Regions from separate parts of the Micromonospora sp. DT228 genome, predicted to be linked through region 3. Evidence: predicted binding sites of a transcription regulator. Region 3 holds the regulator's gene; each other region holds the start of a gene.

Region 1 (3,569 bases), on a different contig from region 3:
GGGTCTTGCGCAGCGAGTTGACCACCAGGGTGGAGAGCGCCTGGCCGTCCACGTCCTCGGCGATGATCAGCAGGGGCTTGCTGTTCTGCAGGACCTTCTCCAGCAGCGGCAGCAGCTCTTCGATCGCCGAGATCTTCTGGGTGGTGACCAGGATGTACGCGTCCTCGAGGACGGACTCCTGGCTCTCCAGGTCGGTGACGAAGTTCGGCGAGATGAAGCCCTTGTCGAACTGGAGACCCTCGGTCACGTCCAGCTCGGTGGTGAGCATGGAGCCTTCCTCGACGGTGATGACACCGTCGCGGCCGACCCGCTCCATCGCCTCGGCGATCAGGTCGCCGATCGTGGCGTCCTGCGCGGAGATCGTCGCCACGTTCGCGATCGACTCCTTGCTGGTGACCTCGGCGGCCTTGCCGAGCAGCGCCTCGGAAACCTTTGTGGCCGCCGCGTCGATGCCCCGCTTGAGGCCGGCCGGGTTGGTCCCGGCGGTCACGTTGCGCAGGCCCTCGCGAACCATCGCCTGGGCCAGCACGGTCGCGGTGGTGGTGCCGTCGCCGGCGACGTCGTTGGTCTTGGTCGCCACCTCCTTGACCAGCTGCGCGCCAAGGTTCTCGTACGGGTTGGTGAGCTCGATCTCCTTGGCGATGGTCACACCATCGTTGGTGATCGTCGGCGCACCGAATTTCTTGTCCAGGACGACGTTGCGCCCGCGCGGGCCGAGGGTGACCTTGACCACGTCCGCGAGGGCGTTGACACCGTGCTCCAGCAGGTGCCGGGCGTCGTCCGAGAAGCTCAGGATCTTCGCCATTTATGTCCCTTCGAAGCGCCATTGCCCCGGCCCGGCGAGCCGGACCGGGGCAGTGGCACTGATCGGTTGCTTACTTCTCGATGACCGCGAGGACGTCGCGGGCGGAGAGCACCAGGTACTCCTCGCCGGCGTACTTGACCTCGGTGCCGCCGTACTTCGAGTAAAGGACGGTGTCGCCGACCTGCACGTCAACCGGAACCCGGTTGCCGTTGTCGTCGACGCGCCCCGGGCCCACAGCGAGGACAGTGCCCTCCTGCGGCTTCTCCTTGGCGGTGTCGGGGATCACGATGCCCGACGCCGTGGTGGTCTCAGCCTCGTTCGCCTGGACCACGATGCGGTCCTCGAGCGGCTTGATCGCAACCTTGGTCGCGGTAGTCACGGGCATACCCTCCTGGGGTACTGGTTTCGTTGCTGGTCGGCGGGGCCAACCAGCGTCAATCTGCCTCATGCCACCGGGCGGGACCGTCGTCGCGGGTGCCGGTCCGCCTGGCGTGCGCACCCGGGTCGCGAGACCCGGAAGCTGGCACCCTCAGGGTGAGAGTGCTAATCGCAGGTTATTCCGTGGCTAGCACTCCGTCAAGGAGAGTGCCAGCGAGTCGCGCCCCGCCAGCCCGGTTTTCCGGGTCCACCCGGACAATGACCGGGTGGATCTCGATCAGCTGGCGGCGCTGCGTACCCCCGAGGGGTCGGCCGCGCTCACGGCGGCGGCCGGGCTGGCCGGCGGTGATCCGCTGGCCGCGGCGTCGGCGCTGCGCGCGGCCGGGGTGCCGCCGACGTTGGCCGCGGCGGCGCTCACCCAGGCCGAGCTGCGGCACCGCGCGGTCGGCAAGTTCGGCCCGGCCGCCGCCGGGATGTTCCTCACCCGCCCCGGGCTGGAGCAGGCCACCCGCCGGGTGGTCGCGGATCGTCGGGCCGCCCGGCTGTCCGCGGCCGGCGTCCGCACCCTGGCCGACCTGGGCTGCGGCCTCGGCGCGGACGCGCTGGCCGCCGCCCGCGCCGGCATCCGGGTGTACGGGGTGGAGGCCGACCCGCTGACCGCCGCGATGGCCGCCGCCAACGCCGCGGCGGCCGGGCTGGCCGAGCTGTTCACCGTCGAGTGCGGCGATGCCACCGCGTTCGACGTCTCCCGCGTCGACGGGGTCTTCTGCGATCCGGCCCGCCGCTCGACCGGCACCGGTCGGCGGATCTTCGACCCGCGCGCCTACTCGCCGCCGTGGGATTTCGTCACCGGGCTGGCCGAGCGGGTGCCGCGCACAGTGGTGAAGGTGGCCCCGGGCCTGGACCACGCGCTCATTCCGGCCGGCGCGGAGGCGGAGTGGGTAGGCGTGGACGGCGACCTGGTGGAGGCCGCGCTCTGGTGCGGCGAGCTGGCGGAGGTGCCCCGCCGCGCCACGCTCTACCGCGCGGAGACCCGGCGCCAGCTCACCGGCTCGGGTGCTGACGAGGCCCCGGTCGGGCCGCCCCGGCGTTACCTGTACGACCCGGACCCGGCGGTCATCCGCGCGCACCTCGTCGCCGAGTTGGCCGCCGAACTGGACGCCACTCTCGGCGACCCGAGCATCGCCTACCTCTACGCGGACCTGCCGACCCGCACCCCGTACGCGCGCTGCCTGGAGATCACCGACGTGCTGCCGTTCTCGCTCAAGCGCCTGCGGGCGTTGCTGCGCGAGCGCCGGGTGGGCCGGGTGGAGATCCTCAAGCGGGGTTCGGCGCTCACCCCGGAGCAGCTCCGGCGGGACCTGCGGCTTTCCGGCGACGCGGCGGCGAGCCTGGTGCTCACCCGGGTCGCGGGCGCACCGACCGTGCTGATCGGTCGGCCGGTCGACTAGCGTCGCCGGTGTGGCGGGACAGGGCACACCGGCGACGGCGCTGTTGGTCAAGCGCGGGGTCGCGCATCGCACGCATCCCTATCGGGTGTCGCCGGACGCCCCGAACTACGGCGCGCTGGTCGCGGTGGCGCTGGGCGTGGCACCGGAGCGCGTCTTCAAGTCGTTGGTGACCGAGGTCGACGGCGCGCTCACCGTGGCGGTCGTTCCGGTCACCGGCGAGCTGGATCTCAAGGCGCTCGCGGCGGCGGTCGGTGGGAAGCGGGCGGCGCTTGCCGACCGGACGGTCGCCGAGCGGGCCACCGGCTACGTACGCGGCGGGATCAGCCCGCTCGGGCAGCGTAAGCGGCTGCCCACGGTGCTCGACGACTCCGCGTCGGACTTCCCGACGATCTATGTCTCGGCTGGTCGACGTGGTCTGCAACTCGAGTTGGCCGCGGCGGATCTGGTGGCGTTGACGGACGCCCGCACCGCGCCGCTCCAGGCCCGCTGACGACAGTCGTTACGTCGGCGCCCCCGTGGGATACCCACGGAGTAACAGTCGCGTTGCTGAATTGTTATCGCTCCCAACAAACTAGGCACCTGCGCGGTCTTGTGGAGCCGGTGTGACGCGAAATACGTTGCCGGACACAACAAAACAACACCTCCCCCACCACGAAAGGACCCTGCACATGCGTAAGGGGATCCTCACCATCGCCGCCGTGGGCCTGCTGACAACCGGCGGGCTGACCGCCTGTAGCGACGACTCCGGCACCGGCTCGGCCGACTCCAAAAAGACTCCCAAGATCGGCGTGATCCTTCCGGACAGCAAGTCCTCCCCCCGCTGGGAGACGGCGGACCGCCGCTTCCTGGAGGAGGCGTTCAAGGCCGCCAACGTCAAGTACGACATCCAGAACGCCCAGAACGACAAGGCCGCCTTCCAGACCATCGCCGACCAG
Region 2 (3,569 bases), on a different contig from region 3:
GCTTCCGCCGTACAGCCGGGCGCAGAAGCGGCGCAACCAGCGCCCACTACCGACCTGACGACGAACGGGGCGGACCGCGTCAGCGGCCCGCCCCGTTCGGTGTCGGAACTGGACTCAGAAGTCCATGTCCCCGCCACCCGGGCCAGCCGGGGCAGCCGGGGTCTTCTCCGGCTTGTCCGCGACAACGGCCTCGGTGGTGAGGAAGAGCGCCGCGATGGAAGCGGCGTTCTGCAGCGCCGAGCGCGTCACCTTGGCCGGGTCGATGATGCCCGCGGCCAGCAGGTCGACGTACTCGCCGTTGGCGGCGTTGAGGCCGTGACCCGCTTCGAGGTTACGAACCTTCTCCACCACGACGCCGCCCTCGAGGCCGGCGTTGACGGCGATCTGCCGCAGCGGGGCGTCCAGCGCCACCTTGACGATGTTCGCACCGGTGGCCTCGTCGCCGACCAGGTCGAGCTTGTCGAAGGCGGTCTTGCCGGCCTGCACCAGCGCGACGCCACCACCCGGGACGATGCCCTCCTCGACGGCGGCCTTCGCGTTGCGAACGGCGTCCTCGATGCGGTGCTTGCGCTCCTTGAGCTCGACCTCGGTGGCCGCGCCGACCTTGATGACCGCAACGCCGCCGGCCAGCTTGGCCAGCCGCTCCTGCAGCTTCTCCCGGTCGTAGTCGGAGTCGCTCTTGTCGATCTCGGCCCGGATCTGGTTGACCCGGCCCTGGATCTGCTCGGCGTCACCGGCACCGTCGACGATCGTGGTCTCGTCCTTGGTCACCACGACCTTGCGGGCGCGGCCCAGCATGTCGAGGCTGGCGGCGTCGAGCTTGAGGCCGACCTCCTCGCTGATGACCTGGCCACCGGCGAGGATGGCGATGTCGGTCAGCATGGCCTTGCGGCGGTCACCGAAGCCCGGCGCCTTGACGGCGACCGACTTGAAGGTGCCACGGACCTTGTTGACCACCAGGGTGGCGAGGGCCTCGCCCTCCAGGTCCTCGGCGATGATCAGCAGCGGCTTGCCCGACTGCATGACCTTCTCCAGGATCGGGAGCAGGTCCTTCACCGACGAGATCTTGCTGTTGGCGATCAGGATGTACGGGTCGTCGAAGACGGCCTCCATACGCTCCGGGTCGGTCATGAAGTAGGCCGAGATGTAGCCCTTGTCGAAGCGCATACCCTCGGTGAGCTCCAGCTCCAGCCCGAAGGTGTTGCTCTCCTCGACGGTGATGACGCCTTCCTTGCCGACCTTGTCCATCGCCTCGGCGATGATCTCGCCGACGGTGCTGTCGCCAGCGGAGATGGAGGCGGTGGAGGCGATCTGCTCCTTGGTCTCGACGTCCTTGGCGAGCTTGGACAGCTCCTCCGAGACGCTCGCGACCGCGGCCTCGATGCCCCGCTTCAGGGCCATCGGGTTGGCGCCGGCGGCCACGTTACGCAGGCCCTCGCGAACCAGGGCCTGGGCCAGGACGGTCGCCGTCGTCGTGCCGTCACCGGCAACGTCGTCGGTCTTCTTGGCGACCTCCTTGACCAGCTCAGCGCCGATCTTCTCGTACGGGTCCTCGAGCTCGATCTCCTTGGCGATGCTCACACCATCGTTGGTGATGGTGGGGGCACCCCACTTCTTCTCGAGCACGACGTTGCGGCCCTTGGGGCCGAGGGTCACCTTTACGGCGTCGGCGAGCTGGTTCATGCCCCGCTCGAGGCCGCGGCGCGCCTCTTCGTCGAACGCGATCATCTTGGCCATACGGCGTTGTCCTCCTGGACACTCACGGGCCACCCGAGATGTGTGCCCCGGATGGGCCGCCTGGTGTACGCACCTTGGGACGTCGCCACCTGGCGACGACGACGTCCTTCGGCCGGGCCGGATAGCCCGCGACGACCGGCCATGTGTCGCCCCGGCGTCTCCACGCCGGTGCAACCTGGCCCCACCGTCCCGACCATTGGCACTCACGGTATGCGAGTGCCAATGACTTGTTTAGCACTCTCCCCTGCCGAGTGCAAGCACGATGCCGCCGCTCAGCCGAGTTCCGCGGCCAGTCCAACGGTGTTCACCGGCGCCTCATGGGCTCGCTGCTCGGCGTACGTCATCAGCAGACCGACCATCTGGGCGAGGTGGGCGGGCAGGGCCAGCACGGCGGTGACCCCGATCACCGCCACCACCCCGACGGCCGTACCCGGGGACGTGAGGGGATCCGTGCCGAACAGGGGGGTGCCCGCCCCCTCCAGGGCGCCGGTGACCACGTTGACGACGATGACCGCCAGGGCCACCAGAGCCACCCGACCGAGCAGGAGGCCGAGTCGGTCGTGGAACATCCGGAACGACCGGCCGATGGGGTCGCGGCGTTCGAAGAGATAGACCGGGCCGGCCATGCTCAGGGCGAACGTCAGATAGATGCCCGGCAGCACGCAGCAACAGAAACCGATGCCGGCGATCAAGCTGGTCAACAGGGTCCAGCCCCAGAGCCCGAGTGCCCGACGGAGGCCGTACCGCAGCGCCGATTCCAGGTTGCCCGGCTGACCGGACGCCTGCTGCGTGATCACCCAACTGCCGGCGGCCCACCCGATGGCCTGCACCAGCCCGACCAACAGGCTGCCACCGATCGCCACGGCGAGAAGACCCGCCAGATCGACGGCGAACGTGTCCGGCAGCACGGGAGTCGGGTCCGATCCGACCTCGGCTTCCCATCTCGCCGTCGGGTCGAGGCCCAGGGCGAGCACCGAGAGCACGGCCGCCGGCAACACCTGGGTGAGCAGCATGATGGGCACCAACTGCCGCCAGCTACGGCGCAACGCTCCCAGACACCTGTTGAACCAGCCGGCCAGACCGGCGCCACGGGGAGTGACCAGGGGGTCGTTCGGATCGAATCCGTAATCCGGCGGGTACCAGCCAACCGGCGACCCCGGATACCACGGCACTGCACCGTAGGGACCCGACCCGGGCGGGTAGCCGCCGGTGGGCGGGAACGTCCAACCCGGCGGCGGCGCACCCCAGGCGCCCTGCGCCGGATCCCAGCCGGGCGGCGGGCCGACCGGAGGTACGCCCGGCCGCAGCTCGGATGGCGTCTCCGGAGTCACGCCGGAACTGCCGTACGGCACGGTCGGATCGGACGGCACGGTCGGATCGGACGGACCCGGCTCCCCCGGCCCGGAGGGTGGGGTGGGCGGGGGCCACTGGTCAGTCATGAACGCTCCTCAGCATTGGCTGGAACGGCCACGATCTTCCCGGTTGTGCGCCCGTGTCGCAGCCCCGACGCGCGGAGCCGATCAAGGAGGAAAGCTCAGGCGATGACGCGTACGTGCTCGGCCTGCGGGCCCTTCTGACCCTGGGCGATCTCGAACTCCACCCGCTGGCCGTCGTCCAGCGCCTTGTAGCCGTCCATCTCGATCGCGGAGAAGTGAACGAACACGTCCGGACCGCCGTCGACGGCAATGAATCCATAGCCCTTTTCGGCGTTGAACCACTTCACGGAGCCCTGTGCCACGGTGCACTTCCCTCACTATGCGCGGTGTTGCCTGACCTGGCGCACGGCACGGCCGGACGCCCACCGGCCACCACCCTCAGCGATCGATGGCGAC
Region 3 (3,569 bases):
GTAGCGGTAGAGCTGGCCCTCGTTGGCCTTGATGCCGGCGATGATGCCGAACACGGCACCGAGGATGAAGGCCGCCACGACCCCGAGGAAGCCGATCAGGATGCAGGACAGCACCCAGCCGACCAGGCCGACGATCGACCAGAGGAGCTGGAAGTTGAGCGCCGCCACGGCGTGCGACCGTACCGTCGGGGACTGGTTGCCGCGGGCCAGCAGCGCCACCAGCGGGCCGATCCAGCCCAGCACCCCGCCGCTGAGGATCATGCCGGCGGCACCGCCGAAGTGCGCGACGAGCGCCCAGGTCTTGTCCTCGTTGCTGGCAAAGCCGCCACCGGGGCCGCCGTAGGCGCCGCCGGTCGGATATCCGCCAGCCGGGTTGCCACCGGGCGGGTAGCCGCCGGGCGGCGGATAGCCCCCCGCCGGGGGGTAGCCGCCCGACGGCGGTTGGTCACCGGTGGGCGGCGGATAGCCACCGGCCGGGGGATAGCCGCCCGGGCCAGGCGCCCCGGACAGTGGTGCGGTGGGTGGCTCGGCCGACGGGTACGAGCTGGGAGAGGTCGGCTCCGGCGGGTAGTTGCCGGGGTCACCCGCGCCGGGAGGGCGAGGAGGTTCAGTCATGGGTGTCACGGTAGGGGTCCGTGGCAACGCCGCACCAGTGGGCGACCGTTGATCATCGCGCCGGCGGGTACGCCGACGTAGACTGGCACTCGTTACAGTCGAGTGCCAGGACGGCCCGGCCGGGCCCACGGCACCGGCGGCCGACGTGCGACAGGAGGTGCGGAGGATGGGTCTCGACGACCGAAAACTCGCCGTGCTCCGCGCGATCGTCGAGGACTACGTCTCCACCCAGGAGCCGGTCGGCAGCAAGGCGCTTGTCGAGCGGCACCAGCTCGGGGTCTCCCCGGCCACGGTCCGCAACGACATGGCCGTGCTGGAGGAGGAGGGCTACATCCGGCAGCCGCACACGAGTGCCGGCCGGGTGCCCACCGACCGCGGCTACCGGCTCTTCGTCGACAGGTTGTCCCGGGTCAAGCCCCTCAGCCCGGCCGAACGTCGGGCCATCGAGCGCTTCCTGGTCGGCGCGGTCGACCTCGACGACGTGGTGCACCGCACGGTGCGACTGCTCGCCCAGCTCACCCGGCAGGTGGCCGTCGTGCAGTACCCGAGCCTGGCCCGCTCCTCGGTTCGGCACCTGGAACTGGTGCCGATCTCCACCACCCGGCTGATGCTCGTCATGATCGCCGACACCGGGCGGGTGGAGCAGCGGCTGGTGGAGCTGCCCGGGCCGGTGCCCGCCGACAACGTCACCGACCTGCGCCGGCTGGTAAACGAGAAGCTCGCCGGCGCGCGGCTGTCCGACACGCCACCGTTGGTGCAGGCGCTCGTCGAGGAGGTGCCGTCCGAGCTGCGTCCGGCGATGACCACGCTCTCCACGGTGCTGCTGGAGACGCTTGTCGAGCGGCACGAGGAACGCATCGCCCTGGCCGGCACCGCGAACCTCACCCGGGGCGGCCTGCTCGACTTCCAGGGTTCGCTACGGCCGATCCTGGAGGCGCTGGAGGAGGAGGTCGTGCTCCTCAAGCTCATCGGTGAGACCGAGCCGAGCACGACCCGGGTGCTGATCGGCGACGAGAACGAGTTCGACAACCTGCGCGCCGCCTCGGTGGTCAGCACCGGGTACGGCCCGGGCGCCACGATCGTCGGCGGCCTGGGGGTGCTGGGGCCCACCCGGATGGACTACCCCGGCAATATCGCCACGGTGCGCGCCGTGGCACGCTACGTGGGCGAGTTGCTGGCCCAGAACTGACCAGTCAGGGCCGACGGCCGGCTGTTTGCCGCCGGATCGGCGCAACGCGAGACGAACATGAGGACACGGAACGCAGTGGCCAGGGACTACTACGGCATCCTCGGTGTGAGCCGGGAAGCCTCCGATGACGAGATCAAGCGCGCCTACCGCAAGCTGGCGCGCCAGTTCCACCCGGACGTCAATCCGGACCCGGAGGCTCAGGAGAAGTTCAAGGACATCAACGCCGCGTACGAGGTCCTCTCGGACGACCGCAAGCGGCAGATCGTCGACCTGGGTGGCGACCCGCTCGCCCCGGGCGGCGGTGGCGCCGGCGGCCCGGGTGGCCCCGGTGGCGCCGGCCCGTTCGTCGGTTTCCAGGACATCATGGACGCGTTCTTCGGCGGCGCGGCCGGTGGGGCGCGCGGCCCCCGTCCACGGACCCGGCCGGGCGCCGACGCGATCCTGCGCCTCGAACTCGACCTGCACGAGACCGCCTTCGGCGTCGAGGCCCCGATCACCGTCGACACCGCAGTGCTCTGCACCACCTGCTCCGGCGCCGGCACGGCCGCCGGCACCCACCTGGCGACCTGCGAGGCGTGTGCTGGTCGCGGCGAGGTGCAGTCGGTGCAGCGCACCTTCCTCGGCCAGGTGGTCTCCGCCCGGCCGTGCACCGTGTGCCAGGGCTACGGCACGACGATCCCGCACCCCTGCCCCACCTGCGCCGGCGACGGCCGGGTACGCACCCGCCGCTCGCTGACCGTCAAGATCCCGGCCGGCGTCGAGGACGGCATGCGGATCCGGCTGGCCCAGCAGGGCGAGGTCGGCCCGGGTGGCGGCACCGCCGGTGACCTCTACGTGGAGATCCACGAGCGGCCGCACGACGTCTACTCCCGCAAGGGCGACGACCTGCACTGTCGGGTCACCGTGCCGATGACCGCAGCGGCGCTGGGCACCCGACTCACCATCAAGACCCTGGACAGCGAGGAGACGGTCGACGTCAAGGCCGGCACCCAACCGGCCAGCACGCTGCGACTGCGCGCCCGGGGCGTGCCACACCTGCGCGGCACCGGCCGGGGCGACCTCTACGTGCACCTGGACGTGCGCACGCCGACCAAGCTCGACCCCGACCAGGAGAAGATGCTGCGCGACTTCGCCAAGACCCGTGGCGAGGAGGTCGCCGAGTTATCCAAGCAGGGCGGCTTCTTCTCCCGGATGCGCGACGCGTTCAACGGGCACGCCTGAGGTGTCCGCGCCGCTGTTCCTGGTCGAGGCGCTGCCCACCGGTGACGCGTTGACCCTGGACGGCCCGGAGGGGCACCACGCCGCCACCGTGCAGCGGCTGCGCGTCGGCGAGGAGTTGCTGCTCGCCGACGGCCGGGGTGGCACGGCCGCCGCCGTGGTCACCGCCGTCGGCCGGGGCAGCCTGGAGGTCACCATCACCTCCCGGGGGTACGCGGACGCGTCGGTCCCCCGGATCGCCGTGGTGCAGGGCATCGCCAAGGGCGACCGGGGTGAGCTGGCGGTGCAGGCGATGACCGAGGTCGGGGTCGACGAGATCGTGCCCTGGGCGGCGTCCCGCTCGGTCACCCAGTGGCGTGGCGACCGGGGCGTACGCGCCCGGGAAAAGTGGGTGGCCACCGCCCGGGAGGCCGCCAAGCAGGCCCGCCGGCCCTGGCTGCCAGTGGTGGCCGGCGCGCCGGACGAGTCCACCGCCACCGTCGCCCGTCGGATCGCCGGCGCTGCCGCCGCCTTCGTGCTGCACGAGGAGGCCGAGGAGCGGCTCAGC

The links. The regulator HrcA, encoded in region 3, represses chaperone genes, less so after heat shock. The targets are predictions, from matches to a motif close to GGTTNGCACNCTCNNNNNGAGNGTGCNAACC.
Region 1: groES (co-chaperone GroES) is a predicted target of HrcA. The motif match lies at 1,324-1,354, and genes of this name have one in related genera.
Region 2: groL (chaperonin GroEL) is a predicted target of HrcA. The motif match lies at 1,932-1,962, and genes of this name have one in related genera.

What each region holds. Positions count from the first base shown of each region.
Region 1 is NZ_JBNCKO010000002.1:130,315-133,883, reverse strand. It holds gene groL (chaperonin GroEL) at 1-805, opposite strand, end outside; gene groES (co-chaperone GroES) at 876-1,190, opposite strand; gene ACLQ29_RS03875 (THUMP-like domain-containing protein) at 1,450-2,634, shown strand; gene ybaK (Cys-tRNA(Pro) deacylase) at 2,645-3,124, shown strand; gene ACLQ29_RS03865 (sugar ABC transporter substrate-binding protein) at 3,303-3,569, shown strand, end outside.
Region 2 is NZ_JBNCKO010000005.1:276,273-279,841, reverse strand. It holds gene ACLQ29_RS13075 (hypothetical protein) at 1-58, shown strand, start outside; gene groL (chaperonin GroEL) at 115-1,737, opposite strand; gene ACLQ29_RS13065 (hypothetical protein) at 2,010-3,176, opposite strand; gene ACLQ29_RS13060 (cold-shock protein) at 3,272-3,475, opposite strand.
Region 3 is NZ_JBNCKO010000021.1:36,036-39,604, reverse strand. It holds gene ACLQ29_RS30665 (DUF4870 domain-containing protein) at 1-615, opposite strand, end outside; gene hrcA (heat-inducible transcriptional repressor HrcA) at 782-1,804, shown strand; gene dnaJ (molecular chaperone DnaJ) at 1,880-3,025, shown strand; gene ACLQ29_RS30650 (16S rRNA (uracil(1498)-N(3))-methyltransferase) at 3,027-3,569, shown strand, end outside.